2 regions of the Chloroflexus aurantiacus J-10-fl genome follow, and region 1 is predicted to be linked to the other one. Evidence: riboswitches for the same ligand, from Rfam matches in the RefSeq annotation. Region 1 holds a riboswitch; the other holds the start of a gene.

Evidence for each region. A riboswitch is a leader RNA that binds a small molecule or an ion and turns the genes downstream of it on or off. The one in region 1 is predicted to bind cobalamin.
Region 2: linked by a shared signal. The riboswitch ahead of cobO (cob(I)yrinic acid a,c-diamide adenosyltransferase) and the one ahead of CAUR_RS01600 (ABC transporter substrate-binding protein) in region 1 are both predicted to bind cobalamin.

Annotation. Positions count from the first base shown of each region.
Region 1 covers NC_010175.1:396,292-412,141, forward strand. The annotation lists gene CAUR_RS01575 (S1C family serine protease) at 1-984, opposite strand, end outside; gene CAUR_RS01580 (DnaJ C-terminal domain-containing protein) at 1,123-2,049, opposite strand; gene CAUR_RS01585 (VLRF1 family aeRF1-type release factor) at 2,162-3,343, opposite strand; gene CAUR_RS01590 (DUF2905 domain-containing protein) at 3,364-3,585, opposite strand; gene CAUR_RS01595 (prohibitin family protein) at 3,836-4,771, shown strand; cobalamin riboswitch at 5,000-5,142, shown strand; gene CAUR_RS01600 (ABC transporter substrate-binding protein) at 5,422-6,729, shown strand; gene CAUR_RS01610 (iron ABC transporter permease) at 7,089-8,171, shown strand; gene CAUR_RS01615 (ABC transporter ATP-binding protein) at 8,168-9,244, shown strand; gene CAUR_RS01620 (DUF7676 family protein) at 9,213-9,788, shown strand; gene CAUR_RS01625 (hypothetical protein) at 10,011-10,418, opposite strand; gene CAUR_RS01630 (ABC transporter substrate-binding protein) at 10,428-11,384, opposite strand; gene CAUR_RS01635 (ABC transporter permease) at 11,401-11,976, opposite strand; gene CAUR_RS01640 (flavodoxin) at 12,069-12,641, opposite strand; gene CAUR_RS01645 (ApaLI family restriction endonuclease) at 13,565-14,185, shown strand; gene CAUR_RS01650 (DNA-methyltransferase) at 14,197-15,399, shown strand.
Region 2 covers NC_010175.1:3,437,764-3,453,613, reverse strand. The annotation lists gene CAUR_RS13605 (magnesium chelatase subunit H) at 1-712, opposite strand, end outside; gene acsF (magnesium-protoporphyrin IX monomethyl ester (oxidative) cyclase) at 794-1,921, opposite strand; gene CAUR_RS13595 (hypothetical protein) at 1,987-2,322, opposite strand; gene bchM (magnesium protoporphyrin IX methyltransferase) at 2,359-3,045, opposite strand; gene ltaE (low-specificity L-threonine aldolase) at 3,452-4,525, shown strand; gene CAUR_RS13580 (GGDEF domain-containing protein) at 4,702-6,471, shown strand; gene ilvA (threonine ammonia-lyase, biosynthetic) at 6,458-7,975, shown strand; gene CAUR_RS13570 (iron chaperone) at 8,450-8,884, shown strand; gene CAUR_RS13565 (beta propeller repeat protein) at 9,198-10,319, shown strand; gene CAUR_RS13560 (MoaD/ThiS family protein) at 10,316-10,612, shown strand; gene CAUR_RS13555 (cupredoxin domain-containing protein) at 11,480-11,890, shown strand; cobalamin riboswitch at 12,303-12,451, shown strand; gene cobO (cob(I)yrinic acid a,c-diamide adenosyltransferase) at 12,578-13,186, shown strand; gene cobN (cobaltochelatase subunit CobN) at 13,199-15,850, shown strand, end outside.

The DNA.
Region 1 (15,850 bases):
AGGGCCGCGTAATCCAGCCTGGGCCGCCGGCCCGTTCGTGATCAACTCTGCGATCAGCAACCCCTGCGTTACCGGCAACTGCATACCGGCTCGCTCGAACAGACTGGCCCGCTGTGGGGTTAACTCGATCACACGCACACCCAGTGACGGATGCGGATAGCGTCCCTCACGGATCAGGACGGGAACAACCCGCTGGACAGTCCGAGACGAGATGGCAAAACCGATCCCGGCATTTGCCCCGCTCGGACTGAGAATCGCCGAGTTAACACCGATCACCCGACCGGAGAGATCGAGCAGCGGGCCACCGGAGTTACCGGGGTTGATCGCGACATCGGATTGAATCACTTCGCCGATAAAGCGCTGGTTGGGACTCTCAATCACTCGGCCCAAAGCACTGACGATACCAAAGGTCAGGGTACGCTCCAATCCGAACGGATTACCGATAGCCAGCACAAATTGACCAACATAGACCTGGGTTGAGTCGCCAATTGGCAGCGGACGAATTGTCGCTGTCGGCAGATCAACCTTGATCACGGCCAGATCGTTCGACGGATCGCTGCCAACAATCCGGGCCGGCACCGTCTGACCATCGGCCAGCGTCACCTGTAGTTCGTCAGCATCGGCGATCACGTGATAGTTGGTAACGATATGTCCCTGGTCATCGTAGAAAAAGCCCGAACCACTACCCTGCCGTGGTACCGGGTTGAAGAAGAAATCGTAACTGATTGAGCGACTGGTAATATTCACCACACTGACACCAGCTTCGCGGTAGACGGCAGCGATCTGCGCTTCCAGATCGGTAGCGGTGAGCGGCACGACCGTCGGCGCCGGCAATACAACCGGCGTGGGAGACGGGGCAACGACAATGGTCGCCGGACGATTGCCGGTGAATGCTGTCCAGACAAAAGCGCCGGCAATTACGACAAGCAGGGCCAGCTCGATAAAAAGAACGATCCAGCGACCGCGTCCAGATTGACGCTCCATAATCACCTCGCAATGATGTAGTTCTAATGTGGTGCATTTCTCACCACAGAGACACAGAGGATATGTATAACCTCAGTTGCCACCTGATTATCCGCTATCACTCTCTGTACTCTCGGTGCCTCTGTGGTGCATCTCTCCCTAGCGCTGGCGTTTTCGCACCAGTTCACGCAACGTAGCCAGCTCCGCGTCACTCAACGGCTCCGGCAACACCAGCTTCACGCGGGCAAAGAGATCACCGCGCTCGGCGGGATTCTCCAGGCGCGGCATCCCTTTGCCACGCAGACGGAACACACGATCTGCCTGCGTGCGGGGCGGTATCTTCAGCGTCACCGAACCGTCAATCGTTGGCACCCGCACTTCGCCACCTACCGCCGCAGTGAAGGCATCGACCGCAATGGTCGTCGTCAGATCGTCACCGTCACGCTCGAATTGCGGATGCGGCGCCACCTCAACGACCAGATAGAGATCGCCGTCCGGCCCGCCGCCAATACCGGGTGCCCCCTGACCACTCAACCGCACGCGGGTACCTGTGCGCACACCACGCGGGATGCGGGCTTCGATCCGGCGGTCACCGACCTGCAGCGAGCGGGTTGTGCCTGAGAAGGCCTCTTCGAGCGAAACGGTTACCGGCGCCTCAAGATCGCGTCCACGGGCCGCCCGACTCGCACGCCGGAACTGGGGCTGACCGAAAATTGAACTGAAGAAATCAGAGAACGGGCTGTCGGCACCAAACAGGTCCTCAAGGTCTTCCGGCGAGACATTGTAGGTATAGACCTGTTGGCCAGGTGCAGCCTGCCACTGGCTCCAATTGAAATCGCCGCGACCGCCGCTGCGTTGCCAGCGCTGATAATACGAACGCAATTCATCGTACTTGCGCCGCCGTTCGGGGTCGCTCAGCGCCTGATACGCCTCATTTATCTCTTTGAACCGCTCTTCGGCCTTCTTATCGCCCGGATTAACGTCAGGATGATATTGACGGGCCAGTTTGCGATAGGCTTGTTTGATGGCCTGCTCATCGGCATCCGGGCTAAGTCCTAAGATGGCATAGTAATCTTTGAATTCCATAGTCTTCTCATCACCGTGCGATGATGTTGTGATGATAGGGTAACACCGGCAATCAGGTGTAGCGGGCAGCAATAATGCCCACTACACCACACCGGGAGAGTGAGCCGGCAACTTACCAGCGCAACAATCCGGCCAGACCGCCGAAATCGCGTGACAGGTGATCCTGGGCAGGGCCGGACACAAATTCCAGCCGCGTCGCAAACGCGGCACATGCATCAACCAGGACATCACGCAATGCAACCGGCTGTGCTTCGCCATCGGGAACCAGGGTCGCAATCTGTTCACGACTCCCGGCCAGCAACCCATTAGACGCCATCCAGACCTGAGCATCGAGCTGCCATGGCGCAATCAGCACGCTCAACCTGCCCTCTTGCAACGCATTGAGCGTTGGATCAATCCCCCATACACCGGGCTGGCGCGTTACCTGTTCCAGCAATGCCTGTTCGTGGCTCTGCTCGACCTGCTCTAGCGCCGGCAGCACCTTTGCCAGCACATGGGCTGGTGACGCATCGGGATGCGGTAAATCGGCTACATGCGCAATAACCATCTGCCGAACGGAACGCGGTAACAGATCGGCAAACTGTTTGGTTGCCTCTTCGCGACCGAGCAGAACCAGTCGGCGAATGCGGAAATGATCAAGTGCGCGTTCGGTGAGTTCGGCCAGCCGTTGCAGATAGCGCGCTGCAATGTTCTCCATGCGCCGGGCAAACCGATCACGATTGCCCATCGCCTGTGCCCGTAGATCATCCCGCAGTCGGCGGGGGTCAAACTCGGTGACCTGCTGCCAGAGATCGGCTTCAACGCTCCGGAACACGTCGGTATGCTCAACAATCTCACCCAGAAAGACCTCGAAGAAACGCCAGCCTTCACCGCGCAACCAGACCACCGCGGTACGCTCGTATTGATCGAGCGCGTAAATCAGAGGCGCAATGTACGGTTCGCCCCAACGCGCCTCTACTTTTCCGTTTGTTATGTCGATTAAAGGCAGCGTGATATGGAGTGGCACCTTCGTCACCGCGACGGTTGCGCTCTTGCGCTCGGTCGCAGGCGCGGCAGCGAACAGGGCCAGCGTGCGCGCCTCCGGAGCAATCTCCGCCTCAAGAGCTGCAAGTACCACTTGTTCAACCTCAGCCGGCACTGCCAGGGCTTTCACTGCATTACGTGCGCGCAACACCCAGGCGCGCCGCTCATTTTCGGGCCGGGTTGGATCAACCTCGACGTACAACGACAGGACCGGCGGCTGCAATGCTCCCAGATCAGCCCGTATCTGCTGCACTGCTTCCCGATCAATCATAAGCGCTTCCTTTCCGACTATCATCGCCACCAGCGGGCAATCAGATTGGCGATGACAGTCAATATCAGACTCACCACCAGCATCGTGCCAAGCGGGATGAAAATCGTCAGATTATCACGCTCGATCAGGATGTCACCGGGAAGGCGACCCAACCAGGGCAAACGACCGGCAGCCAGCACGACCAGCCCGATCACAACCAAAATGACACCAGCACCGATCAACCAGCGTCCAAGCTCGGTCATAGCCTCACCTCAATGCGGACGTAGAACCGTCCCTATCACTTCTGCTTCAGTATTATGATGGATCGATGTTAGTCACCGGTCAACGAGGTGCTAATAATGTGTTAGAGAGCTGATTGACAGGGCGAAGATGTGGAATTCATCCCCACTCATGTACCATCCGAATCAGGTATACTGCCATTATAGAGATATTTAGCCTGTCAATCAACGGTTTTGTAATCAATGTCAGGTGATATATAGAAGGAGCAAAACGATGAATCAGAATCGTCAACCATTTCCTACCTCAACCATGCGCGGATGGTCAATGTCAGCAGCGGTCGGGATTGTGCTGCTGATCATGATTGCCATCTTTGTTGTCAGCAACTCAGTAACCACCATTGAAGCCGGTACCCGCGGTGTGTTGAAGACGTTCGGCGAGATTACCGGCGTGCTTGACGAAGGACTGCATTTCCGCACTCCTTTCATCACCTCGGTCACAGTGGTTGAAGTTCGTACTCAACGCTACGAGTCGAACTCAAGTGCTGCCTCGCGTGACCTTCAGACCGTAACTACCCAGGTTGTCATCAACTATCGTCCTGACGCCTCGCAGGTTGATCGACTGGTGCGCGAGATCGGTGTAGATTACGAGCGCCGGGTTGTTGATCCAGCCATTCAGGAGGCGCTCAAGGCTGCAACTGCTCGCTTCACTGCCGAAGAGCTGATCACTCGCCGACCCGAAGTGTCGGACTTGATCCTGAACATCTTGAGTGAACGGCTGACCCCACGCGGTGTGATTGTCGAGAGTGTTTCAATCACCGACTTCAATTTCAGCCCTGAATTTGCCCGTGCCATCGAAGCCAAGCAGGTCGCCGAACAAGATGCCCTGCGCGCCGCACGCGAACTTGAGCGGGCACGGATCGAGGCGCAGCAGCAGGTAGCGCGCGCCGAAGCCGAAGCCAAAGCGCGCCTGGAAATTGCCCGCGCCGAAGCCGAGTCGCTGCGGTTGCTCGGTGAAGTCGTTAGCCCGCAACTGCTCCAATTGCGCTTCATCGAACGTTGGGACGGCATCCTCCCCCGTCTGGTGAGTGGTGACAACGGCTTGCTGACAATGTTGAGCATTCCAACCGATGGTATGCTCGGTGAAACACCAACCGCTCAACCAACACCCCCGAACAGCGAACAACCGACGGGAACAACGGGTGGTGAGTAGGAGCGTGCGTAGCTAAGGGATTAAGAGAAAACGATAATGAAGTGAACAGGGTTTAGCAGTGTTGATCAGGTCAGAATAAGCTGTTAATTGCCCCCTTTCGCTACAGGCGAAAGGGGGCTTTTGTCATAGTGCCTCAATATCTTGCTTCCGCATTCAATCACATTTGCGTTATCCTCAACACCACCTTGCATTATCGCCTCTTGTCTGCTATGATGTGAGGCGTGTTCGACAAGTTCATATCGTCGCGGTGACCCGTTGGCCCGGATGCCAGGGCGTAAAGGTGGAAGCTGGTGCAAGTCCAGCGCTGTGCCGCAACTGTAACCGGTTAGAAAGCCGGAAGCCAGGACGCCTGCCGCGATGTGATGATGTTCGGCCCTTCTCGAGCTAAGGAGGAGAACATGTACCCCGCTTTACTTATACTTATGCGGGCAAGATGTGTTACTCCAGCTCTCGGAAGAGACTGGAGTTATTTTATGAGTAGTGACAACTGCTCACCTGGCTTGCCCGGGATCCCACATTACACACCAACAACATAATCTGACCATCCATCAAAGCCGTCTGTCGCGTGTCGTAGCCAACAGTATTACCTGCTGTCGGCATGTCTTTGTGTTCTCTTAGAGACAATTGTTGTCTTGTTATGGAGGAGAGTCATGCGTCGTTTCCTATTCCGCATCCTGGCACTTGTCCTTATCCATCTGCTCGTTGCATGTGGCAATCAGCAAACCAGTTCCCCCACCTTAACCGCTGTCCCAACGAACTCGACAGCAGCAATGACAGCCCCTACTGCAACCGCTATACCGACCGTTGTACCAACAGTCGCCCCAACAGTAGCAGTGCTTGAACCACCGACCGCAAATCTGACCGATGAGTGTGTAAGCGAGTTTGATCCGGAGATTGACTATTTTCCAGAAAAGGTTACGCTCAGCGATGCAACCGGTTGGACAATCGAGTACTTCAACCACTACAAAGTGATTACGGTTCTCAACCCATGGCGAAACGCCGACACCCAGTTCCAATACATACTGGTGCAATGCGGTACTCCACCACCACCAGCTAGCGACAATGCACTGATCATTGAAATTCCAGTGCAGCGCGTGATTGCAATGTCTACAACGCAACTTCCACACCTCGACGGGCTAGGTGTGCTCGATAAGCTGATAGGTGTCGATAGTTTTCTGTACATCAACAACGAAGCAGTGCGCAAGAAGATCGACGCTGGAGAACTGGTAGAAATTGGCAGTGGCGGTCAGGTCAATGTTGAACAGGCACTCGATCTCGAACCAGATCTGATTATGACATATGGGGTTGGCAATCCCGAGTACGACGCTCACCCCAAACTCCTGGAAGCCGGTCTGAATGTTGTTTTAAACAGTGAATACATGGAAGGCTCACCACTTGGGCGCGCTGAATGGATCAAGTTCACCGCTGCATTTTTCAACCAGGAAGCGAAAGCAAACGAACTGTATACCGCCATTGCCCAACGCTACCGCGACATCGCAGCTAAAGCCCGTGCCGTAGCTGAAAAACCCACCGTCTTTGCGAATGCCCCATTCCGCGGCACGTGGTATATGCCCGGTGGAAAGAGTTATGTTGCGCAACTGCTGGCCGATGCCGGGGCAAACTACCTCTGGGCTGATGACACTTCGAGTGGAAGTCAGCAATTAAGCTTTGAAGAGGTCTTCGAGCGTGCTCAGAATGCATCCTTCTGGCTGAACCCCGGTAGTGCCAAGAGCCTGAGCGAACTGCAACAAATGGATGAACGATTTACACAGTTTGCTGCCTTCCAGAATGGCGCGGTCTTCAACAACAATAAACGATTAAACGAGAATGGTGGCAACGATTATTGGGAGACCGGTGTAACGAATCCACATCTGATCCTGGCAGATTTGATCAAGATTTTCCACCCAGAACTCTTGCCGGATCACGAACTCTTCTTCTATCAGCAACTGACACCGTAGAGGTGAACGATGTCGAAACCCCAAATGAACCCATATGTGCGCCACATCTTTATCTGTACTGGACGCTATTGTGATCCAGAAGGCACGGCTCCACAACTATATGCACAATTGGCGCAACTATTAGGGCCTTTGGGGAATTATCACAATCCGTGCCGGGTAAAGCGGGGCACGACACCCTGTTTGGGAGTCTGCTCCGCTGGCCCCATCGTTGTGATCTACCCGGAAGGCATTTGGTACCATCACGTTGATAAAACCGTTCTCGAACGCATCGTGCGTGAGCATCTGGTGCAAAACAGACCGGTAGTTGAGCATATCTTCCACCAGTTGCATGAGCAGTGAGTAAGAATAGAGAGATGAGCATGACAAAAACACTCTCAGCAGCGATACAATCTACACGATGGCCACGGCCAGGCTTGCAACCGTTGGTTCTACTGGCAATGGTTGGCGTGACGCTATGCATCTTTTTGCTGAGTCTTAGTTTAGGATCGGTATCTATCCCACCCGAACAGGTGTTGAGTATTCTCTTGTACCAGGAGGCCGAACGGAAATCCTGGGTCACAATCATTTATGATTTTCGTCTTCCCAAAGCACTGACCGCCGCGCTGGCCGGTGCTGCGCTTGGTGTTAGCGGCTTGCAGATGCAGACCCTGTTTCGCAACCCTCTGGCCGATCCGTTCGTTCTCGGCATTAGTTCAGGTGCCAGTCTGGGAGTAGCCATCGTTGTACTGAGTGTTGGTGCGGCAAACACAGCACTCCTCGCAGTTGCCGGCCTACTCGGTAACGTGAGCCTGGTAGTTGCCGCCAGTCTCGGCGCCGGTATGGTTATGATGATTATTCTCACCCTCGCTCAACGAGTGCGGAGTAGCATCACCTTACTTATCCTGGGTCTGATGATAGGCTATGTAACCAGTGCTGTGGTCAGTCTCCTGCTGTACTTCAGTATCGCTGAGCGTATTCAGGCCTACATCGCCTGGAGCTTTGGCAACTTTGGTGGGGTAACATGGAGCCAGATGCAGGTACTGGCACCGACCATCGGAATAGGGTTAATACTGGCATTACTCCTGACAAAAGTACTTAACGCCCTGCTGCTAGGCGAGGCATACGCACGCAGTATGGGTATGGATATTCAACTGGCGAGATGTGGTATTGTCCTGAGCAGTTCTGTCCTCGCTGGTACAATCACCGCATTCTGTGGCCCAATTGCATTTCTCGGCATTGCCATTCCTCATCTCTGTCGAGCACTATTCCGCACCGCCGATCATCGTATTCTGCTCCCTGCCTGTATGTGGATTGGAGCAACAATCGCCCTGCTTGGTGATTTGATCGCCCAGGTGCCAGGCTATAGTATCGTCTTACCGCTCAATGCCATCAACGCACTCTTCGGTGCACCCATCGTTATGTGGGTCGTTCTGCAACGGTATCGAGGAGTTTTTGGGTTATGAGCCGCTCCATTCTGGTTACCGAACATCTCCGTATTGGCTATGCCAATCGGCGTGGAGAGGCACGAGTGGTTGCAGATCAACTCAACCTGACCCTCAATGAAGGTGACGTCGTCTGCCTGTTAGGACCAAACGGTATTGGTAAGTCAACCCTCTTGCGCACACTGATCGGTATGCAAGCACCGCTAGCCGGACGGGTCCTGCTCGATGGTATTGACATCGCTACTCTCAAACCACGAGATATTGCTCGCCGTGTCAGTGTCGTACTCACCGAACGAATTGAAGTGGGTCAGCTCTCGGTGTACCATCTGGTTGCACTAGGACGTTATCCGTATACGAACTGGATCGGGAAACTGACACCACATGATGAAGAGGTTATCCAGAGGGCACTCAGCGCCGTACAGGCAGAACAACTGGCCGGTCGCTTCGTTCACGAATTGAGTGATGGTGAGCGACAGCGAGTAATGGTAGCGCGTGCCTTAGCTCAGGAACCGCATGTGATGGTGCTCGATGAACCAATGGCCTTTCTCGATCTCCCGCGCCGGATCGAGATGATGCGTTTACTCCGCCGATTGGCCCATGAAATGAGGCAAGCTGTCATCCTTTCTATCCACGATCTTGATCTTGCCATACGAACTGCTGATCTGCTCTGGTTGATGACACCTGACGGCAAGATACAGGCCGGTGCGCCAGAGGATCTCGTGCTGAGTGGAGCGTTTGAGAAGGCTTTCGCCGGTAACAATCTTGTATTTGACCGCTTTCATGGCCAGTTTCGGCTGCACGAACCGCCATCACGCCACGCCGTACTGCTCGGTGATGGTCTGATCTACAAATGGACAATGCATGCACTGGAGCGAGCCGGTTATCAATGCAACCAGGCAGATGATACAGCAGCACTGCATATCACTATTCACGGCAATGAGCAAAACCCTCTCTGGCTTATGCAATTAAACCGGCAGACGGTGAAAAACTTCCATTCTCTGCGTGATCTGGTTACGTTTTTACGCGGGATGCCCTACCCTTATCAGTCACAGGAGACAAGCGATGACGACCACGAACCAATCTTTCATCGTTGAAGAACCGGGTAATGGAACCCTGGAAATCTTTCCGCTGCAACCAGATGAGGCAGCTCTCACCGCACTGATGACAGAACTTTTTCGTGATCATTGGGATAAAATCCATTTTGGACCACTGATTCAGGGCGCGGTGTTTGAGATTAAAGTAACCCAGCCACCTCAGCGCATCGGTATGCTCGATGGGTACCTGACAGTTGACTTCGGGGTCTGGCATTTCCATCTATGCATTGGCGAACATAAGGGGAGTAAGACACGGCCAGTTGATCCCGAACTTGCCCGGCATCGTCGTACAGGGAGGGCTGAGTTTTACCGCAGGCTCAACCCGGATGGAACGGTTGGTAGCTGGGGCATACGGTTATTTAACGGCAAAGGTGAAAACCAGATTTATATCTTTCTACCCAATCCCTTTCTTACCGACGAGATGAAATTTCGTCGGGAACCAGACTGGTCACGACTGGAATTGTGGGATGATTTACGCCAACGCTACTTAGGCTTGCCACCCGATCCTAAGGACCGAAGTGGTAGGACAATGTTCCATGGCTAGAACACATCTCAAAAATTGACAGACAGGACAGCTGACCTGTTTATGTGAACAATGAGAGCGGAAGCAGAATTTCCGCTCTCCATAATAACACGGTAGACTCACAACTGACCACGTGAGCAGATATATAGTAATGCTTTGTTCCTGGCCATGTTTTAGATTACAACCACCATCCAGAATAATAGAGCATTTGTCACCAGCCAAACCTTTCGCCTCCTACCGACATCAATTCCGCCATTCGGGACGCGGGAGCACACACGTCACCGGTCGACTCGGTTCGAGTGGATGCCTCGGTGGTGGCGATGAATCAGGGCTGAGTAGTTTCAAGCGGGCTGCGGCATGCCAGAGCAGAGCAGCCAGATCGTACAGATCGCTTTGACTCAGACACACACCAATCTCGTGATACCAGAGATGCAATGAGCCATCGGGTTGCCGGATGATCAAAAAGGGTTCGCTTCGTGCCTCATCGAACTCTGGCTTCCAGCATTGAACGAGCGCGAGCAAGGGCATCAGCTCGGCTGGATGTAAAAAGAGCGCTGCTCGCGTCCAATAGAGATGAATTGTCCCATGTTCACATTGCGCAACAATGCGAGTGGCGCTGTCGCGCGCCAGGATCGTAAGTTTACGACACATGACTTCTCCTTACGTGCCAGAGGCGAGAATCTCTTCCAACATCGTCAGTAATACTCGTTGGCCGCGCAAACCCGGAAAACCGATCCGATCCAGCTCAACCACCCGTTGGGCCTGCACTGCCGGTAGTTGTTGCCAAAGCGGATGATCCATCATTTCTGCAACCGCACTTGCCTCACCTTCAACGTCTGCGGTTTGCAGAAGGAAGATCATATCGCCATCAGCCATGGATAGTTGCTCCAGACTAATAAATGCCCGTCCATTCCGAATATTCAGATCGGTAGTTGTGGTCGGATCGGGGCGAATCTGTAGTCCCAATGCGCGAACTAACAATGGAATCGGCGAGGGACCATCGAACCAGAGCGCTACATTCATACCAGGATAAACTGTTACCAACGAAACCCGTTGCGTTGCAGTTCCACGCGCTATTGCCACACGCTGAATTTCGGCGCGCAAGGCATCAACTTCACGCAGAGCCTCTTCGGCGCGCCCAAAGACGGTAAGCGTTTCGATATATTGCGTCAACGGAGTTGCCCCACTCAACGCCACTGTTGGCGCAATCTGACTTAGCTGCCGATAGCCGATCTGGTCGATGAAAAATTCGGTACCGATAATGAAATCGGGCTGATATGTGCTGAGGGTCTCAAGTGAAATATCACCAGCCGACGGGAAAAGCTCTATTCCAGCCAATTCTTCAGCCGAAAGTAATGGGACGCGATCTGGTAGATTCACGCTTGCCGCCACCGGCCGCATCCCGCTATCAATAAGATCAATCAAGAGACCCTCTTCCCCCAACGCGAGCACCCGTGACGGATTGAGGGGCACCTGCGTTTCGCCGAACACATGACGAATGAGACGGTATGAGTCAGTCGTTGAGACTACTTCCAATGATTGTGCAGTTGAGGTACTGCTTGTGCAGGCGGACAATAGTAAGAGTACAAGGATGGCAAATAATACCATCCGATGCATCGGTACGTTCCTCGATCTATGCTTTGAGCCATCGTTGGCCAATCCAACCCGCGCATATCCCCAACAGACAGGTCAGACCAACCGCACTGCACCCAATCATCGCGCTAAGGGGTAGTGAGGTAAAGACAAAGGGGAACAACCATCCAAACAGAATCACCATCCCAACACCGACGAACAAACCGCACCAGCCGAGTCGGGCTGGAGTTAACCGTCGATAACGTGTACAGAGGGCAATAACCGGCTCGGCGACGAGCGCAAAGAACGTACAGACAAGCAATACTTCGCCGTCGATAGGAGTCAGCAGCAACAGCACGATGGCCTGGGGAACCTGTACCGCCAGTGCAGCTCCCGGCTTGCCGACCGCAACCGCAGCCAGTGCACCCGGAAACCAGATTAATGCCATGCCAATCACGAGTGGAAGTAAGCCTATAACACCCAACCACAGATGAACGAGTGGCAGCAGTACCAGCCAGAACAAACCGGAGAGGAGCAGACCACTGAGCAGGCCGATGTTCCCTACCAGCAACCAATCGCGACTGAGCCAGCGTAGCGGATCGGCAGTCGTCGGCACCGATTTATCAAGTCTCGGCATGAAACCTTCCTTACTACGGTGAATGACAGGAAGATAAACGACGAACGTACAGTTGTCAGCTCGCAGGTGGAAACGCATAGCTTCTAAACGCCTCATGGATGAATAAGGTGAGTTCCCGATACATCCCTGCGAACGATCCCTTCGGGATGCGCAGCCAGTTCGGATAGTAACTGATCAACCCATGCCTGAAGACGAGCTATCGTCTTTTCATCCTCATTTTCATAGTCAAGAGCCAATCCAAAAAACATACCATCCTCGACTCCAAGTGAATGAAAGAAATCATAACCATCGATTGGCCAGCGCCCGATGATCATTGCCCCGCGTTCGCGAACTTTTCGGCCAAGAATACCGAGTGCATCCTGGAAGGTATCGGGATAGCCCTGCTGATCTCCGAATCCGAACAGAGCGACAATGGTTCCCTGCAGATCAAGCTGGTCAAGCAGAGGAAACGCATCATACCAATCGTCTTGCAATTCACCGATATTCCAGGTCGGACAACCGATAATCCAGACCCAATACCGCAAAAGCGGACGCAAATCACGCTTCACGGTAGCGACATCGATCAGATCGACCGGTACCGTCGTTTTAGCGCGCAACATGTCAGCGATCAGGCTGGCGGCACCTTTGGTATTGTCGGTTGAACTTCCGTACACGACGGCGATCATATATACTCCTTCATCTCACCAGAAGTGTGCGAGAACAGCGAACACGCTTTCCTCTCGACATTGCAAGAGGGTGATTGTGACCAGGACCGACAGACATCATACAGCACTAAGAGGATGGATTCACTCATCGAATTGTTGAGGTTAGTATATGCTAATAAAAAACTTTTGTCAACCAAATACTTTCTTAAATCTGCGGCAATTCCTACGCCACGCGCAAGAATGATCGCTTGCCGCTACCTGCAACTCTGTTACTATCACAACAAAGGGTCGAGCTGCGTTGAAAAGCTGTGCGGTGGTACGTAGGTCGTCTAGTGCGCCTACCGGGCAGTCTGGTCGTATTGACCGTGGTTTGGGATAATGGAGTTGATCACGTATCACTGTAAGGGAGATTAGAAGTGCTTGCGACAATCTGAATGTAACCAAGGCTTTCGTCTGTTCAGACGAAAGCAGCTGCAATCAATCCCCAGACAAAATCAGCAGTCCGGCCTAATATCAAATCTGGTGTTATAGGAGTTATTGTTGTACACTGTCCAACATCCAGACGGGTGATCCACTTGAGTATGGATGTGCAGTACCAGCGTTTCTACTGTGCAAGCGGTGTATGATATACCGGATTGGCTGTGGTTCACGCTCAGGGATACACGTGTCGAGCGGTTTGGAGTGCGAACGCATGGCTTCTGCAGAAGTTGTGCTCAATGTCAGACACGTGTCGCAACGGCCACTTTGTTAGATACAGTATCTCGTTGGATACAGGACGACGTGCATGTACATCATGAATCATCTAGCTTGTCAGTGATTAATGAGGTGACGCTTATTGAGGAAACAAAGGCCAGTGCAGACACCCATACTGCCTGGCCGATGCTCATTTGCTCTATAATAATGCGAATGCGGACCTCACAGACACAATCTAAGGGTACAGATATATGGAAAGTGTTACAGACAAAATTCGTTCATTAGCATCAAAGTATGCTCAAGAGCTACAACACAAGATCGAAACTCGCACCAAAGAATTAGAAAGCGACGATCAATCACACTATCTGATATATAAAGTTCTAGGAATACAAGATGATGAAGGAAGATTAATTGATCTGTATCAAAACAAAGGACGATTTCTTTACAAATATGCCGGCGCATTTCTGGAAGAAGCTACCTTTCTCTGCTTCAAAGAACGCTTCCCTCATGCGAGACGTGCGCAAGTAGAGAACACATCTGGTCAGCGTCCACGGCAATTTCACATAGATTGCCTGATAGATAGGGAGGCAATAGAGATCAAATGGCGTGATGCTACCACTGATGGCGATCATATTATCAAAGAACATGCACGGATAAAGGTTATTAAAGATCACGGTTTTTATCCAGTTAGAGTTATGTTCTTCTACCCTAATCGAGAGCAGGCCAAAAGGATACAAGAGACCATAAAAACCGTCTATCAGGGTATCGGAGGAGCATGTTATACTGGAGATGATGCGTGGGAATATGTAAGAACCAGAACAGGCATTGATTTAAAGGTGATTCTGGTCAATATTGCAAAAGATTTGCAATGAAAGGAGTGGATATGACAGTGCTTTGTGGAGATTGTAGAATTGTTTTACAAAGTATAAATGACAGCAGCATTGATCTTGTGTATATGGATCCGCCATTTTTTACACAAAAAACCCATGCTCTTGTCAATCGCGATGGTAATGCATCGTATTCATTTGAAGACACCTGGGAATCTATCGAAACATATCTTGCCTTTATGAGAGAGGTTTTGATACAGTGCAAACGTGTGCTTAAGGATACTGGTAGCATCTTTGTTCACTGTGATCGGTCAGCCTCCCATCATCTTCGTGTACTTCTTGATCAGATATTTGGCCCAGAACACTTTCAAAGTGAGATTATCTGGACATATCGGCGATGGTCAAACTCAAAAAAAGGTCTTCTCCCGGCTCATCAGACAATATATTTTTACAGTAAGACGGAGAACTTTAAGTTTAATGTTCTTTTTACTGACTATTCACCAACCACAAACATTGATCAGATTTTACAGGCAAGAGCGCGCAATGAAAAAGGAAAGTCGGTATATCGTCGCGATCAACACGGTAACATTGTCGCAGGTAAGGAGAAAAAAGGAGTTCCGCTTTCTGATGTCTGGTATATCCCGTTCCTAAACCCAAAAGCAAAGGAAAGAGTTGGCTATCCTACGCAGAAGCCTGTTTTGTTGTTAGAGCGAATCATCAAAATCGCAACCGACAGTGGGGACAGCGTACTAGACCCTTTCTGCGGTAGTGGAACAACACTCGTTGCTGCAAAGTTACTCGGACGAACATATATTGGCATTGATATATCGCGAGAAGCGGTTAGCCTGTCGGAAGAACGATTACGCCAGCCTATCAAAAGCGAGTCACAGTTGCTCGTCGTCGGCGAGGAAGGGTTTCGGATGAAGTCTAACTATGAACGAAACCTGTTAAAAGCACTTGATGCCGTTCCTGTCGAAAGGAACAGCGGCATAGATGGATTTTTGTTTATAGATGAGCAGCCCATACCTGTACGAATTCAAAAAGATGATGAAGATATTGCAACTGCCAGGCAAAAGTTGAAAGCTGCGAGTAGAGCAAAGCAATGCTCATCGATGATTTTAATTAGAACAAAGACTGAGAACAATCTATGTCTTTTTGAAACAGAAGATGATGATGTCCTGGTTATAGATGCTTACGATCTTATCATCCGTTCCTGGCTTCATAAACGGAAGTATCGCAAGAAAACAACAGTTTCATAGAGTATATTTCTGCCGAAACCGCATTTCTGTCAAAAGCATTGACCGGTAAATTATCAATCACGGCTTGTGGAAGACTGCTGCGACAAGCGCCTGGAATTTAGTGAGGTAGGTACGGAAGCTACGCTTCTACACTCCAAACTGCCCAAAGCGGGTATCCTGAGCGTGAACGGTAGCCAATCCGGCACGTAATGTCACAGCGTACATAGCGGAAACACTGACTCCGCACTCAGGTATTACCTCATGGTGATCATTAGGATAGCGCACAGTGACTTCTTTACAACCATATTTTGATGTTATCGATTTAGCCCAGGACACGTTCCGGGAATCGGTTCAGACAGCGAGGACACACACAATAGCAGCGGCGATGTTGGTGAGAGCAAGCAGTGCAGTGAACGTATCGGTAGGGTCGCAGACCGGATGCCCATGACCGTAGTGTTGAGCTATGAGTGGT
Region 2 (15,850 bases), 2.2 Mb from region 1:
GCCAGCGGTAGTAATCGTTCAACGACGTAAAGAGATCGGGCGCGTCGGGGTGGTAGATCGCCGTATCGGGATAGGTTAGTGGGTCAAGCTGTGGCAGCTTTGGGCGCGGCGATGGGCCATAACGACCGATGAGCACGCAAAGCAGGCGGTAGAGATTCTCTGGCGAGGCATTCAGCCAGTATTGATGACTGGTAATGTAGGTGTACAAATCGCGGGACGTGCCGGGGATAACTTTCAACACCTTACTTAAATTGCGCAAAATCGCCAATTGACGCCGGGCCTCGCCTGCACCACCCTGCGGTCGGAGCTTCTGCACCCAACGACGAAGTGGCCCCGGTTCGTTCTCGCTTTCGCGCCGCAACGAAAAGCCACCGATCCGGGTACAACGGATCAGTGCCGGATTTGAGGTAATAATCAGCGTTGGTCGTTCAAAATGGGCCAATCGTTCGACCAGTGGCCGCACCAGGTCTTCGCTGAACAGGCGTGCCCCGAACACCAGATCGGCCCTTGCCAGATCGCGGTCGAGTTTCGCCCATCCTGCGGCATTACTCAACGTTGCCGCATCGTAGATAGCCAAGCTCAGATCAACCTTATGATCGCGGCGCAGCCGCTCGGCAGCCACCAACAGCGCCGGACGATGATTACCGTCGATGGTTAACACCACAACGTGCATGCGCATTTCCCCATCACTCGTACCGGGCGAAACCGGAATTGCGACAAAACCGGAGCCAGACGGCAGGAAATGTTCCTGCCGCCAGTACCGACAGCAATGTATACCCGCGAACGGACGATCCTAATCGGCTGCTACCACACGCTGCGGACGGTTAGGACCGGGATAATTGGGGAAGCCGGGCAAGCCCTTCCAGCGAATCGCCTCCGTCGTTTTACGGGTGGGCAACCGATAGATAGCCAGCAGGCGGAGCGCAATTGCCGCTTTCAGGCGGGTCGAATGGGCCATTGCAATCGGATCCTTCCGGCTCTCCAGCGCCCGCAAAGCCCGGTCGTATTCAACCAGCTTATCCATGTAGGCGAAGAAGCGTGGATCATCGAGATTCATCGTCTCGGGATAGACCTGGGTTGCAATATCGTTGCACAGCCGGATCACCGTCTGATCGTAGTCACGCCAGTCGAGACCGAGCGCGGCGTAGAAATTGGATCGGCGCGCATCGTTGAGATACATCGTCGCGTACACAGCGAGCAAGAAGAACCGGATCCAGCGCCGGTTAACGCCCTCAAGCATCTCAGGTTGCGAGCGCATCAGCAGGGCAAAGAATTCACCGTGGCGATATTCATCGTTGCACCACTGCTCAAACCACTTGAAGATCGGATGGATGCAGTACTGCGGATTACGTTCGAGGTGACGATAGATAGTGATGTAGCGCGAATAGCCAATCTTTTCGGACAGGTAAACGGAGTAGAAGATAAACTTCGGTTGGAAGTAGGTATACTTCTTCCGCTTCTGCAACACCGTCAGATCGAGGGCCACATTCAGATCGGCCATCGTGCGGTTGAGAAAGCCGGCGTGCCGACCTTCATCGCGGCTCATATACTTGAAAATGGCCCGCAGCGTCGGATCGTGCAGATGCTTAACCATCTCGGCATAGAGCAAACAACCGCTGAACTCCGCAGTACACGAACGCTCAAGAAAATCGATAAAGGAATCGCGTTCGGGCATATCATCGAAATCCTGCAAAAATTCATCGGTGCGGCGGAAGTGGGTGCGGTTGTAATCGTAGGCAAACTCGTCGCGGATCCAATCGAACTCGTCGCGCAGCCCATTGCGGTCGATTTCCAGTCTGTCGATAGCCTTAAAATCGGTCGTGTAGAAGCGAGGTGAGAGGATAGCTTCCTTCAGCGCATGGCGAGTCGTGCGGCTAAACTCACCGGGCATTTCCATCATCAGCGGATTAATCCAGAACATTTCAGCGCTCCTTTGCGATCTGGCAATTCCTGACGTCTCACGGGCCAAAGGCCCGATCACCAACACTACGGATGCTCAACCAGCTCGTTAATCTCGACCAGACTGCTCTTCTTGGTCAGAAAACGGCGGAGGGCACTGGCCTTGTAGAGCCGGATCGGGCTGCGATAGCAGATCTCGCCGCTGGTACGACCATCTTCGGTCGGCGGGAGATGCATAATTTCGAGCGTATCGCCAGGTTGAATCTCCATACCGGGTGGCAGATCGACGTGGAAGTGAAAATGTTCGTGCTCGCTCTGCAAGCGAACAAAGCCCTCACCTTCCAGCAACACCTCACGGTTGTACCACTTGTGCAGTGCAAACGCGGCTGCACCAAGGGCCAGCAATGCCAGCAATCGTCGCATAGTGTACTCCTGTAGTTACGTTTCTGAACTACAACCTTATGAAACTAGCCGCACGGCTTCAATCAACGTAACGTGATAAAACCGGCTACGGATTGGTTGCACCCGCCGTACCTGCAAACCAGACTGGCTCAGCATTGCAGCCACCTCGTGATCGCGGATCATCTGAATCTCGGTGCGTCGTTGACTATGCGGGAACCAGCCGCCGATCCGGTGTAGCGCAGCCAGCAGCGTGCTGTAGGGAGCGTATGTGAGAAGCAGAGTATGTTCGGTAAGCTTTGCCAGATGGGTGCAGAGCTGACCAAAGGCCGGCTGAGGGTAGTGGATCAAGACATCGAAACAGGCGACAAGCTGGGCCGGTTCACGTAACGATTCAATATCGGCCTCGATGCACTCAACTCGATCAGACAGCCCGGCCTCAGCAACTGCCTGCGCCGTTGCAGCGACCATTTGCGGTGCAATATCAGCGGCCCGAACCCGATAGCCACGACGGGCCAGCATCAGACTAAACAGGCCAACGCCACAGCCAACATCGAGCGCAGTGGTTGGTGGTGGTTGATCGTCAAGCCACGAATCGGCAATCGCCAGCATGCGTTTATGACCGTCACGAATGCTCTGCCTCACCAGTGAAAGAGGGGCATTCCCGTAAATAGCCGACCAGCGTTCAAAGCCCAAACCGTTGAAATAGTCACGCAATTGAGCCTTGTGCTGAGATAGCTCTAGCACGACTGCCTCCTGGTTGTCTTACAACGTAGTCCAAACCTGGAACTACGTTCACAAAGAATTCCTATCGACCGGCAGGTTGAAACGTGGCTGTTCTTGATCTGGAATAGCGTAGTGCAGAATCAAAACTACGAATCTTCAAATAAATTGTAGCATGAGAGTCAACAACATGGAATATAGACAATGATTGTGCAAAATCTTTGCGTTTCATATCAATTGAGCAAAAAGGCATTGCAATGCGGTTAACGAGCGTTGGCAGTACAGAGAAATAGTGACGCAATTGGGATAGCATTGTTGCATAGAGTACACATCTCTCAGCAAAAGCAGTCATACAACCATCATCGCAGAAGCACGTGCTATAATTGGGCAGCAACATTTTTGATTGCCCGTACACCGGAGGATTCTGGCTATGCAAGGCTATGCTCTGCCTCTCGCTGATCCGCTGCCTGATCGGATCGATCTGCGCAGTGATACAGTAACTTTACCCAGTCCGGCAATGCGTGCTGCTATGAGTGCAGCGGCACTCGGTGATGATGTCTATGGTGAAGACCCCACAGTCAACGAGCTGGAACGACTGGCCGCCGAACGAGTTGGCAAAGAAGCCGCGGTACTGGTCGTCAGCGGCACAATGGGGAACCTGGCTGCCATGCTCGCCCATTGTCAGCGTGGTCAACGGGTGATTCTCGGCAACGAGAGCCACATTTACCACTACGAAGCTGGTGGGGCGAGTGCGTTGGGTGGACTGATCTACCATCCGCTGTCAACCGATCCCAACGGCTGCATCGATCTGGCAGAACTGGCCGAGGCAGCAACGACCATCGACGATGCCCACTTTGCGCCTCCGGGGGTTATTTGTCTGGAAAACACGCACAACCGCCGCGGTGGGGTTGTGCTAACCCCTGATTATCTTGCTCAGGTGCGGCGGATCGCCAATGATCACAGCTTGCCGGTGCACCTTGATGGTGCACGCATCTTCAATGCCGCCGTTGCCCTGGGTGTACCGGTGACCGACCTCACCAGGCACGTCGATACGGTCATGTTTTGCCTCTCGAAAGGGCTATCTGCCCCGGTTGGTTCGCTGGTCGCCGGCCCTGCCGATGTGATTGCACGAGTACGTCGGGTGCGCAAAATGCTCGGTGGTGGCATGCGTCAAGCGGGGGTGATTGCCGCAGCCGGTATTGTGGCCTTGACCGAGATGGTTGATCGCCTGGCTGAGGATCACACTAATGCCCGCCTGCTGGCCGCCGGTCTGGCTGAATTGCCGGGTATCCAGATCGATCTGAGCAAAGTACAAACCAACATCGTGCGCTTCACCTTTGTCCATCCTCGTCTGAGCGTCGAGGCATTCCTGGCCGCCCTACGTAAGCGTGGCATTCTGATGGGTAGTATGAGCAACACCAGCATCCGGGCTGTGACCCATTACGGCATCGAGGCAGCGCATATTGAACAGGTGGTTAGCGCAGCGGCTGAGATTCTGGCCTGATAGATGTTCAACGACACGCCAGGACTGCGATCACCGGTTTCGGGTGTTGTTAGTGAACAGGTCGAGTTGAGAGGAAGCACAGCAGGCAGTAGACCGGCAGGCGCAGCATCAGAACACCTCAACCCCTGATCTACATGCCTCTATTTGGAGCTACCCTGCTCCAACAGGTATGTTCTATGAACCATGACACCTCTTCTGAACAATACATTCTGGTCACAGGTAGTGGACAGGTTCTGGCAGTAAGTGATACAGCTCAATCATTAATCCCTCATATCTCACCATTGCTACCTGATCTGATCAACGGAGCAGGCGAGGATACCGTCCTGCTCAACGGGCGCACGTACCAGATACACCGACACCTTCTGAAGAGCGAGAGCGGCGAGTCATACGGTCTGCTCATCTCATTGCAACAGACAAGCGCAGTGCAATCATCCGATCCCCGGCTCGGGGCAATTGCGCTCGCCCTTTCAGACAAATTAGAGATCAATCACGTTCTGGAGAACGTTGTGCGCTTCGCGATGGATCTGCTCAACGCTGACGCTGGCGCACTTCCCATCTACGACCCGGATACCGACCGTCTGTTGCCGGGGCATCTGGTCAATTTACCGGTTGATCTGATCGTACCGGTGATCGGGCAACGCCGTGGCCTCATGTGGCAGATTGTCCATCAGGGAAGCTCAATTCTGATCGCCGATTATGCAGACCATCCGGCGGCACTACCGGAACTGGTACAGGTCGGTGTACGTTCGTTACTGGCAACCCCTATCATTTACGGCAAAACACCGCTTGGCATCCTGGCGATGTATCGTTTGCGCAATGAACCATTTAGCGAAAGTGATCGCGAGTTACTCCAGGCAATCGCTCGCCAGACGGCTATCGCTCTCCAGAATGCCCGTTTGTATCAGCGCGCCATTCGCAACGCCGACGAGCGCTTTGCGTTGTACCAGGCCAGTATCGAGATCGGTGCTACCCTTGATCTTGAGCAACTGTACCAGGTAATCTATCGCGCCACAACACGGTTGGTCAGCCATCAACGTTTCGTAATTGCGATCCCGACCGAAAACCGGATGGTTGAATATGTTCATATCGTGACCCCCACCGGACGACAGGCACCGCAACAGGTACCACTACACTGCGGACTTGCCGGCTACGTCTTGCGTTTTGGCGTGTCACTACGACTATCCGGTGCACAGGCTCTCCCAGAACCGGCTGTCCAACTGCTGCCAGAAATTGAAGGTGAACTCGCCGACGGCTCGTTACTGGCAGCCCCGCTGATTGTTGGTGATCGGATCATCGGTGCTCTCCTGGTGTGGAGCAACCACCACGATGCTTACACCATGGCCGATTTGAACGCGCTTGAACTGCTGGCAGCAACTGTAGCCGTGGCGTTGCACAACGCATTTCGCTTTGCTCAGATCCAATCACAGGCAATCACCGATAATCTCACCGGGTTAGCAAACCGGCGCCACTTCCTTCAGGTACTGCACCAGGAAATGGAACGTAACCGACGCTACCACACACCGGTCAGTATCGCGATGATCGACGTTGATCACTTCAAACAGATCAACGATACCTTTGGTCATATCGCCGGCGATTATGTACTCCGTGAAATTGCCCGACGCTGTCGCCAACAATTGCGAGATGTTGATGTTCTGGCCCGCTACGGGGGAGAAGAATTTGGTCTTATCTTACCAGAAACCACCTATGAACAGGCTTTGAAAGCTACGGAACGGCTACGAACAGTTCTGGCAACCACGCCGATCATGATTGATGGTCGGCAGATCAATCCGACCATCAGCATCGGTGTTGCATCATTTCATCCAACCGTCTATCCCGATCCATCTTCACTGATTGCCGACGCTGATCGCGCGCTCTACCTGGCCAAACAACAGGGGCGCAATCGCGTCTGCGGTGTACAGGAGCTGACCAACGATGCCCAACCCTGATTTTACCTACGTTCAACGCATCCTGACCAGTCGGGTCTATGATGTTGTCAAAGAGACCCCATTGCAACATGCGCCTCTTCTCAGCGCCCGCCTGGGAGCACAGATCTTTTTCAAACGTGAGGATCTGTTGCCCATCTTCTCTTTTAAGCTCCGTGGTGCCTATAACCGCATGGCTCATCTCAGTCCTGCCGAGAAAGAACGCGGCGTCATCACAGCCTCTGCCGGCAATCACGCCCAGGGAGTCGCCTTTTCTGGCCAGCAGCTCGGCGTGCGCACGCTGATTGTCATGCCGGCAACCACCCCAGAGATCAAGGTGGCAGCCTGTCGGCGTCGGAATGCAGAAGTTGTCCTGTACGGCGACAGCTATAGTGACGCTGAAGCGCACGCCTACCGCTTACAGCAAGAATTGGGCTTAACCTTCATCCATCCCTACGACGATCCGCTGGTGATTGCCGGTCAGGGTACGATTGGGCTGGAGATTTCCCAACAGATGCGCGCCGAGCGATACCGTGTCTTCGTGCCGGTAGGTGGCGGCGGTCTGATTGCCGGCATCGCGATCTTCTTGAAGAGCATCAATCCCAATATTGAGATCATTGCCGTCGAGCCAGATGACTCTGATGCGATGTACCAGAGCGTCCGGGCCGGCTATCGGGTCACCCTTGATCAGGTCGGAATCTTTGTTGATGGCGTGGCAGTTCGGCGGGTTGGCGAACACACCTTTGCGATTGTTCAGCGCTACGTCGATGATTTTGTGCGGGTGACAACCGACGAGGTCTGTGCGGCGATCAAAGATGTCTTTGAGGACACCCGGGCCATTATGGAGCCAGCCGGCGCGCTGGCCGTCGCCGGGTTAAAGCGCTATATCGCCGAACACGGGGCCGATCTACCGGCAGTAGCCTTAACGTGTGGCGCTAACATGAACTTTGACCGTCTGCGCCACGTTGCCGAACGGGCCGAAATTGGCGAACGGCGTGAGGCGTTGTTTGCTGTGACCATCCCTGAACGACCCGGCTCATTCAAGCAATTTTGTCGCGTGATCGGACCACACAATATCACCGAATTCAACTACCGCTATGCACCGCGCCCCGAAGCCAATGTCTTTGTGGGTGTACAACTGACCAATGCCAATCAGCGCCACGAGCTGGCCGAACGTATGCGCAACGCCGGTTATACGGTGCTTGACCTGACCAACGACGAGCTGGCAATCATTCATCTACGCCACATGGTTGGTGGACGAGCACCCGAAGCAACCGACGAACGGCTCTTCACCTTCGAGTTCCCGGAGCGACCGGGAGCGCTCTTGCAATTTCTCGAGTCGCTCGATGCCTCGTGGAACATCAGCCTCTTCCACTACCGCAACCATGGCAGCGCCCATGGGCGGGTACTGGCCGGTATTCAGGTGCCCGATGCCGATCTCGACCGTTTCTACGCCTCACTGGCTCGCCTGGGATACCCGTATCAGGAGCAGAGTGATAATCCGGCGTACCACCTGTTTTTGAAATGAGCAACGCCCCCGGTAGAGCCGGGTGGCGGAGCGATTGAGCGCCACGATTGAACAGAATGCCCGTCGCACCAGATGGTGTGACGGGCAGTGCAGAGTTTATTATCAAACCTAATACAATTCAATACCCAACAATCGATCCAATCCGTCACCTTTCGCCATCCCCGTTCTCACCGCATCCCGCCTGAAGAACACCGCCAGGTGCGGATGGTGCCACGCCTGACGGCATCATCACGTGCATCGGCGCACCCCGCGCCACCTGCGTTGTGCCGGCGCACCCCATAGATCGTCGCGGATCACCGCATATCTGGTGCCAGGCCGTGATGCACCGGATCGCCCACGATGTGAGATGACGCCAGATAACGAGGAATTTGTGCAGATTCTCCTCACGACAACATATCACACCTTGACAAGATATGCCTGCCGTGATATTATCGATTAGAACATTTATTCTATTGTACAATAAACAGAGAGACTATGGCATCAGAACCAAACGAAGGCTTCACCGCCGAAGAGCGGGCGGCAATGCAAGAGCGTGCCCGCGAGCTACGCACTGAACGGCAGGCCAAAAAAGGGAAGGCGGACGGCGAGCGTGATGTTCTGACCAGAATTGCCGAAATGCCTGAGCCGGATCGCACGATAGCCGGGCGCATTCATGCCATCATCAAAACAGTTGCCCCAGAGCTGACACCGAAAACCTGGTACGGTATGCCGGCGTATGCCAGAGGCGGCAGTGTCATCTGCTTCTTCCAAAGTGCCAACAAATTCAAAACCCGCTATGCGACCCTTGGCTTCACTGATACCGCGCACCTTGACGAAGATGACATGTGGCCGGTAGCGTTTGCGTTAAAGGAGCTAACCCCAGCCGTTGAAGCACAGATCAGCGCGTTGATCAAAAAGGCAGTACGGTGAACAACACTGATACACGGGCAGCAGTTATCACGGCGAGAACGTAATCAGGTTTGTCCAGACATATCATCGCAAAGTGACTGGTAACCCAATCCGGTAAGGGACGGTGAACAGGAGAATCACTGCAATCGGCGCACGGTCTGGCACAGAACGGCAGCGCCACCATCGAAAGGGTGTTTGAGGTGAACGTGTCACCTATGCGCGCCGCACCGGTGTTGAGCGGGATTGGGTTATTTTCGGAACATCTGCACGCGAGAGGGTTCGCTACGAATGCCGGAGTTACCCGGTACAGGAAGAACGAAAGACAGGAAAAACAATGAGCACAGTACGCCTGCTGGTCGGTACCCGCAAAGGAGCCTTCATCTTGACCACGGATGAAAAACGCAGCCAATGGCAAATCAACGGCCCGTATTTTGCCGGATGGGAAGTATTTCATCTCAAAGGCTCACCGGTTGATCATAACCGCATATACGCTTCCCAATCAAACGGCTGGTTCGGACAACTTATCCAACGCTCTGATGATGGAGGTCAGACCTGGCATCCGATGAACAACGAGTTTCGCTACGAAGGTGTTCCGGGCACTCATCAATGGTATGATGGCAGTCAGCATCCCTGGCAATTCCAGCGTGTCTGGCGTTTAGAACCATCGCTCACCGATCCGGACACCGTCTACGCAGGTGTAGAGGATGCAGCGCTCTTTCGATCAACTGATGGCGGCCAGAGCTGGCAGGAATTAGCCGGCTTACGTTCAGTAAAGGGCCATCTCTGGCAACCGGGTGCTGGAGGTCTTTGTCTGCACACTATTCTGCTCGATCCACACAATCCTGATCGTATCTTTGTTGCCATCTCGGCTGCCGGCGCGTTCCGTAGTGATGATGGCGGACAGACCTGGCAAGCGATTAACCGTGGATTGGCCTCGCCAGGCGAATTGCCGGATGCTACCGCAGAAGTGGGGCATTGTGTTCACAGTCTGGCGTTACATCCTTCACGTCCTGATGTCATATTCATGCAAAAACACTGGGATGTCATGCGTAGCGATAATGCCGGTGAGTGGTGGTATGAAATTAGCAACGATCTTCCCAGTGACTTTGGTTTTCCTATTGCAGTGCATGCCCACGAGCCGGACACCGTCTTTGTCGTCCCTATTAAAAGCGACTCAGAACACTTTCCCCCTGAAGGTGCACTTCGTGTCTATCGGGGTCACCGCGATGGTGAACGGTATCACTGGCAGGCACTAAGCACAGGTCTACCGCAAAGCCACTGCTACGTCAATGTGCTCCGGCAGGCACTGACAGTTGACACATTAGATCCGTGCGGAGTCTATTTCGGTACAACCGGCGGACAAATCTACGCATCTGCCGACGACGGTGAGCACTGGACACCACTGGCAAGCCATTTACCGCCGGTTCTCTCGGTCGAAGTGCAGGTTATCCCATGATCCGCATCATACTGCCTTACCATCTGAGCAATCTGGCCCGTATTGACCGCGAAATACAGATTGAGGTTACCGGGCCAGTAACCCAGCGTTCGCTATTGGATGCGCTGGAACGCACGTATCCAGCGCTACGTGGTACTATTCGCGATCACGTAACGAAACAACGGCGACCTTTCATCCGCTTTTTCGCGTGTGGTCAAGATCTCTCACACCTATCGCCCGATATACCGCTGCCTGATGAAGTTATCAGCGGTGCTGAACCATTTCTGGTCGTTGGAGCGATGGCCGGTGGCTAATGTTGTGGTAGGGAGGAGAAACTATTTCGCGCTTCCATGCAGCAATCACGCGCTGGATGGGATTGCCTTGCGTGCATGACGAGCGGGTAAGGCAACTAATCCAGCGCGTGATGGCACCGAAGATAGTCGTTAGCCATCCTCGCTGCCACACCGGCAGCCTGGGAGCAGGATATAATAGCGTTGGCGATTGGCAAGCATTCATGCGCCTGGGCGACCGTCTGAGAGCACGACAGCACAGCTTTTATGAAATAAGTTTTAGCAACCTTCCACCTGGTTACACCCTGGCCGCAGTATCACACCTCTCAACCTCCGCTACACCTTAGCACTTGCTATCACAATGGGATTAGAGAGCGGTGCTGATTCTATCGACATCTTACCACCTTTAAGATCACCAACCACGACATTTAATACCTCGAAAGTAATACCCCGAAAGTCAGGCTATAGTGGATAACCTTATCACATTCGTGAACCGGTAGACCGCAGGCAACAGTTGCACGTCATCCATCGAATATATCGATGGCTCCTATCGAATATGCAACATTCGCGATATGTGCAAGTCTGGCAATTTTGAGTTAAACGAAGGAAAAATATCTTCAGCAACTTTACATTGTTGTGAAGCTACATTTCACTTCTGCATTACTGCATGTAAGTTTAAGGTTTAGTAAACAGCTCATTGCTAATAAATGCTTATAACAAAAAAAAGACCAACCTTGACAAGACAATCATGCGGTTATATTATTCATAACGAACAGATATTCGTTTAATCAAACATTTACTTGATCCACCCTTCAATATCTTGTAATCAACAGTGACATTGAAGGTTAGTCAAGTATTCCCTCTTTCACAATCCCAGAAAGGAGATGCCTTATGAAGAAAATCGGTCTGCTCCTATTAGTTATCATTGCATCCATCATCCCCATGACAGCCTGTGGACGCAGGAACAGTTATTCAACCAATATTGATGTAACGATGGTTGATTATCAATATGAGCCAAATGAGATTGATATCCCGGCAGGCCAACAAATTACGCTCAATTTAACCAATAATGGCGCTGTCCACCATGAATTTGTTATCATGAAGCTGGGAACCACAGTTGGCGAAAGTTTTGGAGATGAAGATGAAGAGAATATTTATTGGGAACAAGAGGTAGAACCCGGTCAGCAGATGAGTGTTGCCTTTACCGCCCCAAGTGAGCCTGGTGTTTACCAGTTTGTGTGTGGCATCGAAGGGCATTATACGGCTGGCATGAAAGGAACAATTCGCGTAGTTGCACCGTAAATATGCACTTTACCCTGAATGCGAAGCAACGATAGGTGACTTCAATACCCTAACCTGATTGAGCGCAGGGACGATCAGGGTATCGTCCCTTTTACATTTGTGTATGAAGGTTCTCCGGATAGGAGAACAGGTCGTAATACGTTCTATGAATGCAAATCGGTTGTGATATGCCATGATGTTGGAAGCGGCATGTGGTAGTTCAAACTACAAACCGTAGTGACACTTCTGCACGAGTATGAACATGCCCTGGTTGTATGGCTAACGAGTGATGTGGGATGTTGCATACCCTACTAAGGTTCTGCGTTGGTGTGGGCAACCAATATGCAGAGATGTTGTTGGTAACAAAACCTCCAATGCAACACACATTCCCGCCTCAACCTGTGCTATAATCAGACCACTGTTGCACTCTGCCAAGTTCGTAGATCGTCGCGGTGACCCGTTGGCCCGGATGCCAGGGCGTAAAGGTGGAAGGAAGCTGGTGAAAGTCCAGCACTGTGCCGCAACTGTAACCGGCTGTTTCAGGCCGGAAGTCAGGACGCCTGCCGCGATGTGTTGTTCGTTCAGCCCTTCTCGAGCCAAGGAGGATGAACGAGACCTGCATGCTTTGTACTTGCAGTGTTGTCGTTTCATTACCCCGACCCGAGAAGGTCGGGGTTTTTGTTTATATGTCAACAGAAGGAGACTGCCGTGTCTGATGAGACAACCACACCGGTTGGGCCGGGTTCGTCGCCAGAAGCTGAAGCCCGTCGTAAAGCAGTGCGCGCCAGTCATACACCGAAGGGCCTGGTGATTGTTAATACCGGCAATGGTAAAGGAAAAACTACTGCCGCGCTCGGTGTCTTGTTGCGCGCCTGGGGGCGCAATATGCGTGTCGGTGGTGTGCAGTTTATCAAGCACGAGCAGGCGAAATTCGGTGAATTACGCGCGCTTGAACGGATGGGAATTACCCTGACCCCGCTCGGCGATGGGTTTACCTGGACGAGTCGCGATCTTGATGAGACGCAGGCACGAGCAGTACACGGTTGGGAGGTCGCTAAAACGCAGATTATCAGTGGCAATTACGATGTCTTTCTCCTCGATGAGTTTACGTATGTGATGCACTACGGCTGGGTACCTGCCACTGAGGTGGTGGCATGGCTGCGCGCAAATAAACCGCCGATGCTGCACCTGATCATTACTGGTCGTTACGCACCCGCCGAGCTGATTGAATACGCTGACCTGGTGACTGAAATGCGGGAGGTGAAGCATCCGTTCCGTGATCAGGGGATTCGGGCGCAACCGGGTATTGAGTATTGAGCGAGCAGAACGATGGCTGAACAACTCAAGCGCAATATGGTGCAGCGCCTTGATGGGCGGATGGTAAATGCCGGCGCACGACGCGGGATGTTGATTGTCTGTGCAACCGGATGTTGTTGTGGTCACACCGAACGCGGGTTTGCTCCGGTATTGACCGATCTCTACCACGAAGAATGGGAGCGACGACGCCTGCGTAATCGGGTGCATCTCAGTCAAGGCGGGTGTCTGGGGCCATGCCCGCTGGCGAATGTTGCCCTCTTGCTGTTTGATGGCCGTCCGTATTGGTTTCACTCGCTCAACGATCCGGCATTGATCCCGATCCTGTATGATTTCATTGAAGAACTGCTGAATACCGGCCAATCAGCAGCCCTGCCACCGGCATTGATCCCTCACGTCTTTAATGGTTTTAGTTGGGACGGTGTTACTGCGCCGATGGTTGCCACCGAACGGATTCCGACGGTGGCCGGTAATGGCATTCTCGTGTTGAGTCAGGCAGATACCGATCTGCTGGCGCTTGAGCAGGCGTTGACGTTGCTTCCCGATGGGTTTGCACCGGTACGCATGGCGCATATTGGCCGCCTGACCGAGCCGGCAGCGATTGACCGCTTGCTTGAACAGCATTTGCCGGCGGCAGCCATTGTGTTGGTGCGGCTCCATAGTGCAGCTTCGTTTACATATGGTTTGGAGCGCTTGCAGCAGTGGGCGGCAACCACCGATGGGTTCCTACTCTGTCTGCCGGCAGTTGAGCAGCTTGATCCCGATCTCATGGCTCGCTCGACGGTTGGTGTGCCTCTGGCCATGCTGGTAAGTGCCTATTTTCAGGCGGGCGGCGCCGTGAATCTCGCCAATGGTTTGCAATGTCTGAGCGATCACCTGCTGGTGAGTGGTTGGGGCTACGATCCGCCTGTTGAACTACCACTCCACGGTATATACACCCCACCCCAACCATCGCGCCGGGGCAGAGTCAGACAAACGGCGAACCCTGTATCACCCGCCAACGATGGGCCGGTCGTCGGTCTGCTCTTCTACCGGGCACATTTGCTGAGCGGGAATACCGGATTCGTGGACGCGCTGATCAATGGGTTGCAGTCCCGTGGCCTGCGGGTGCGCGCTGTCTATACCCAATCTCTGAAAGCGATCAATGCGGAAGGTATCCCGATTGGGCTGGCTTTGATCGAACAGGCGGGGACGGTGGATGTGATCATCTCTACCCTGAGTTTTGCGCTTGGCGATGATGATCCGCATCCCTTTACCCGTCTCGACGTGCCGGTGATACAGGCCCTCCTCAGCAGTAGCAGCCGGGAAGCCTGGCAACGGGACGGGCGTGGTCTGGGGCCGCTCGATACCGCGATGAATGTCGCCCTGCCGGAGCTTGATGGACGAATCATCAGCGTACCGATAGCGTTTAAGGCGCAAGAAGGTGAAGCGGCTGCGCGGTCGCTGCCTGACCCTGAACGAATTGAACGACTGGCCGGACTGGTCTGGCGATTGAGTCAACTTCGGCACAAACCGAATGCACAGAAGCGGATCGCTATCATCTTGACTAACAGCAGTGCCAAAGCGCAGCGGATTGGAAATGCAGTTGGTCTTGATGCACCTGCCTCGCTGATGCGTCTGTTTGCTGCGTTGCAAGATGCCGGCTATTCCGTTGCTGGCCTGCCGGAGCATGGTGACCGTCTAATTGCCGATTTGATTGCTCGCTGCTCATACGACGAGACCTGGCTGACGACTGAGCAGTTGGCACAGGCGTATCGCATTCCCAGCACGACCTATCAACGCTGGTTTGCCGAATTACCATTGTCGTTACAAGAGGCGATGACGCGCCAATGGGGACCGCCACCGGGTCGTGCGTATGTTCATCGCGGGGAGCTGGCGCTGGCGGGGTTGGAGTTTGGCAACTGCTTTGTCGCCCTGCAACCACCACGTGGATACGATATGGATCCAAACGCCATTTACCATCGCCCCGATTTACCACCGCCTCACAACTACTACGCGCTCTACCGCTGGTTGCGTGATGTGTGGCAGGCCGATGCCATCATCCATCTCGGCAAACACGGTACGCTCGAATGGCTGCCCGGTAAGGGGGTTGGCTTGAGTGCCACCTGCTTCCCCGATCCCTTCCTGGGCGATATGCCTCTGATCTATCCGTTTATCATCAACGATCCCGGCGAGGGGACACAGGCCAAACGGCGAGCGCATGCGGTAATCATCGACCATCTCACGCCACCGATGACGAGTGCCGGCGCGTATGGTGACCTGGCCGAACTGGCGCACCTGGTCGATGAGTATTACCGCATGGAACGGCTTGATCCAACGAAGCTCCCGCTGTTGCAACGCCAAATCTGGGATGTGTTGCAACGCAGCCAACTGGCCGACGACTTGCGCTACATTCTCCAGGCCGACCACGGCGATCACCGTCATGAATGGGACGGCAGCGTGCTGGAAGATGGTACGCCTACCGTGCTGGCCGAGTTGGAGGGGCGCGAGGTAGCGCATCTGCTTGAGGATATTGAAGGGTATTTGTGTGAACTGACCGGAGCACAGATTCGCGACGGTCTGCACATTCTCGGCACGCTGCCGGAGGGTGATCAGCTTGTTGATCTGGTTTACCACCTCTTGCGATTACCCAACCTGCACGCACCGGCACTGCCGGCGTCTGTCGCC